Regions from separate parts of the Providencia sp. PROV003 genome, predicted to be linked through region 1. Evidence: predicted binding sites of a transcription regulator. Region 1 holds the regulator's gene; the other holds the start of a gene.
What was found. The regulator LexA, encoded in region 1, represses DNA repair genes until DNA is damaged. The targets are predictions, from matches to a motif close to TNCTGTATGTACATACAGNA.
Positions count from the first base shown of each region.

Region 2: a site for LexA is predicted at 943-962, ahead of dinB (DNA polymerase IV). Genes of this name have one in related genera too.

Region 1 covers NZ_CP096369.1:248,650-250,859, reverse strand. The annotation lists gene plsB (glycerol-3-phosphate 1-O-acyltransferase PlsB) at 1-197, opposite strand, end outside; gene M1F14_RS01040 (diacylglycerol kinase) at 324-698, shown strand; gene lexA (transcriptional repressor LexA) at 834-1,451, shown strand; gene zur (zinc uptake transcriptional repressor Zur) at 1,649-2,164, opposite strand.
Region 2 covers NZ_CP096369.1:4,189,186-4,191,395, reverse strand. The annotation lists gene M1F14_RS19285 (glycerophosphodiester phosphodiesterase family protein) at 1-694, opposite strand, end outside; gene dinB (DNA polymerase IV) at 985-2,040, shown strand; gene pepD (beta-Ala-His dipeptidase) at 2,091-2,210, opposite strand, start outside.

The DNA of each region.
Region 1 (2,210 bases):
GGTAAACCGATAGCCAAGCATTGATGCCGTAGCGTTAGGAGGTCGGACTTAGAGTGGTAAGGCAATACATACAGTGTTGGCCTGTTAGTATCAAGCTGCAACTCTGCAATGGGGTCCGATGGAATTAGTTTACTTTTTACCAATAATTTAAGTGGTAAATTCAACGTGTTGTAATATATTTTACGCCATAGTGACATAAATGATTATAGCCTCTTGTTAACAATGCTGCGCAATCATACCAGAAATCTACTGGCAGATCTGTTACTGACAATTCACTTTGACCGTAAAAATCGATTATTGTTTGTATTTTTTAAGGAATAAATATGGCAAGTCAAACTAAGGGCTTTACCCGTGTAATTAAAGCCGCGGGATATTCCCTTAAAGGGCTAAAAGCCGCTTGGGTAAACGAAGCGGCTTTTCGTCAAGAATCTGTTGCAGCAGTAATTGCGATTATTATCGCCTTTTTCTTAGATATCAGTTATATAGATAGAATACTGCTAATTAGTTCAGTGGTGCTGGTGGCGATTGTTGAGCTATTAAATAGTGCCGTAGAAGCTGTTGTTGACCGTATTGGTAGTGAATACCATGAGCTTTCAGGCCGCGCGAAAGATATAGGCTCTGCCGCAGTGTTTGTCAGTATTGGTTTAGCACTTTTTATTTGGGCTCTGGTTTTATGGCAACGTTATTTTGCCAGCTAGTTAATAAAAACAGTTTAAAGTCGAAAAAGAAGTCAATCGATAACAAATGCCTAAATTCAGCAATTTAACTGTTCCAAATCTTCATTTACCTGTATATACTCACAGTCTGACTGTATAAACAAACAGGGGAACGGAATGAAAGCACTGACGGCTCGACAACAGCAGGTTTATGATCTGGTGCGTGATCACATTTCGCAGACGGGTATGCCTCCTACACGTGCTGAAATAGCAGCAAGCCTGGGTTTTCGTTCGCCTAATGCGGCAGAAGAACATTTAAAAGCCTTGGCTCGCAAGGGTGTAATTGAAATTGTTTCTGGGGCATCACGGGGTATCCGCTTGCTTCTTGAAGAAGAAGCTGATGATCAAGGGCTACCTTTGATTGGGCGTGTTGCCGCTGGCGAACCTTTATTAGCGCAAGAACATATCGAAAGTCACTATCAAGTTGATCCAGAACTCTTCAAACCTCACGCAGATTTTCTATTACGTGTGAATGGTATGTCGATGAAAGACATCGGTATTATGGATGGTGACCTACTAGCGGTTCATAAAACACAAAATGCACACAATGGCCAAGTGATTGTTGCGCGTATTGATGATGAAGTGACTGTTAAACGCTTTAAACAGCAAGGTAATCGTGTTGAGTTAATTGCTGAAAATCCTGAATTTGCACCAATTATTGTCGATTTACGCGAACAAAGCTTCACAATTGAAGGTTTAGCGGTTGGCGTGATCCGCAATAGTGATTGGTATTAATTCTTAAATTATCAGGTTGGTAAGCGGTAAGTTGACGCTGCTTGTTTGATAATTCAATGATTGCTGGCAGATTTCAAATTGATGTGTAGAGATCTGCCTGCTTTACTTGTTCCTTTTCTTTTGTCTCTTTTCTTTGCATCTCATCGAATATTCTTTTCTTATATAAGCAACACCGTTAACTCTACCACTTCTATTTATTACTTTTTCTTTGTAGTAATAGGCTGTTGATGGTCATGGTGGCAATGTGCGTGATCTTGGCAGCTATCAATCTCATCACAGTTTTTACATAAGCCATGGTTTTCAACCACAGTATGACGCAAACGGAACTGGTTGGTTTCCGCTAGGCTGATAATAGCGGCTTCAATGGTTGTGCAATCACTTTCAGTTACGCTACCGCAGTGGTCACAAATTAACATCACTGAAATATGGCTAGGGTTATCAAAGTGGTGACAAACGACATAACTGTTGGTTGACTCTATTTTATGAATAAAGCCTTGTTCCATTAAAAACTCAAGCCCACGGTAAACGGTAGGGGGCTTTGCTTGTGGTTCAACTTCACGTAATAAGTCTAATAAATCGTAGGCACTGATAGCACCGTGTTGTTGCGCGATAAGGCGTAATACAGTTTCTCTCTGTGGAGTCAATCTAACGCCTCTTGACTGGCAAATGCGTTCTGCCATTACCAGTATCTTATCTTCATTCATTTTTTTCATTTTACTGACCCCAACTTCGAAAACAAAGTATCAACTATGGTAACAA
Region 2 (2,210 bases), 730 kb from region 1:
CAACTTTACGATGAAGCTCGAAACCATACCAGCGAGTATTATCTTTATCATTTTCTATAGGGCATTGGCGACTCATAACACTATTCGCTAGCATTGTTCTTGTTTCATCACGGCTTTCAAATAATTGGAATTGAGGTGAAAGAGACTTTAATGCCGTTAGAAAGGCATCATTAGTTGAATAAAAACGGACTTGTTTAAATGCCTTAGTCTTATTTAATAATGTAAGGATAGCTTGTGCTTGCTGAGCAGGGTCGGCATCAGGGGATTTTAAGTCAATATAGAAAGTGGTATTAGGGTATTTCTGTAGAACAGCTTCTAATGTATTAATTGTTGTTTTTTGCAAAGGGAATTGTTGGTTATGTTTTTTACTAAACTTATAGGCAGCATTGATATGACTTAATTGCTCTGCGGTATAAGCAGATACTGGCCCTTTTTTTTCTGTTAACGAGTCTAAATCACTTGGGCGATATAAAACTAATTGATTATCTTTACTTAATTGTACTGTTAGCCAAATAGCATCGGCTTTATTTTCTTTTGCTAAATCAATTGCATAAGTTGTATTTTCCGGTGCATCAGCAGTACCGGCTCTGTGTGCAACAATTTGTGGTGATAATGCTAAAGCAGTTTGACTTGCAAGAAGTAGAATAACTGACGCCATAGTTTTAACATATTTTGATGTTGATAGAATTGCCATAGGTATCATCCATAAAAGAATTTTTTATAAAGTATAATGAGTGAAAAGGACGCATCTGTTTTATTACATTTTCACGGTAAAGTAAGTATTTACGATTGTTTTTAAGACAAACTTTAAATAACAAATGCTGTTATATAGTGTGGCAGACTATTATTTCAATAATATTAATTATTTTTATTATCATTAGGTTATCTGCTATTTTAGAATTGATGTCAGCGAATAGGCCCAGATTGCACGGCTAATAATAATACTGTATATTTAATCAGTTGATTGATTGTGTGGGCTAACTTGTGCGTAAAATTATACATATTGATATGGATTGCTTTTATGCAGCCATCGAAATGCGTGATGACCCAAGCTTGCGTAGTATTCCTATTGCGGTAGGAGGAAGTGCCGATCGCCGTGGTGTGATCAGCACCGCAAACTATGAAGCTCGTCGTTATGGCGTACATAGTGCCATGTCTACCGCTATTGCTCTAAGGCTTTGCCCTCAACTTAAAGTCGTTTCAGGGAGAATGGCGTTATATAAAGAAACGTCCATTCATATACGTAAGATTTTTGCGCGATATACAGATTTAATCGAGCCGCTTTCCCTCGATGAAGCTTATCTTGATGTGACTGACTGCTCACAATTACATGGTTCAGCTACGTTAATCGCAGAGGCAATTCGTCAGCAAATTTTTGATGAATTACAATTGACAGCCTCAGCGGGGATAGCCCCTATCAAGTTCCTTGCTAAAATCGCCTCTGATATGAATAAACCAAATGGGCAATTTGTGATCACCCCGCAAAATATTGATCAATTCATTCTGACTTTACCACTAAGAAAAATTCCAGGAGTGGGAAAAGTCACCGCACAAAAGCTAGCAGATATGGGGCTAACGACTTGTGCTGATGTGCAAAACTATGACGTTGTTACACTGATTAAAAGCATGGGGAAGTTTGGGCAGGTACTATGGGAGCGTTGTCACGGTATCGATGAACGGCCTGTAAACCCAGATAGACTAAGGAAATCCGTTGGTGTTGAGCGGACTCTCGCTGAAGATATTCATGAATGGAATGATTGCCTTTTATTATTAGATAAACTTTATGATGAACTGCAATTGCGTTTAGCTAAAGTGAAGCCTGATTTACGCATTGCGCGCCAAGGCGTAAAGTTTAAATTTGATGATTTTCAACAAACAACACAAGAGCATGTTTACCCAATGCTTAATAAGCAAGATTTAGTCCAGTTGGCAAAACAAGTTTGGGTTAATCGACGTGAACAGCGAGGGGTACGATTAGTTGGGTTGCATGTTATGTTACAAAGCCCTCAATTGGAAAGGCAATTGTTATTAGAACTATAAATAAAACATCTACCATAATGAATGGCAGATGTTTCAGTTATGATCAGGTTTTAACCTTTAACCGGGATTGCTTTTAAAACAGCGGTCAACAGTTTCCAATATTCACCAACACTTGCAATATGCACTCTTTCATCAGGAGAGTGAGCACCACGAATGGTTGGCCCAATTGA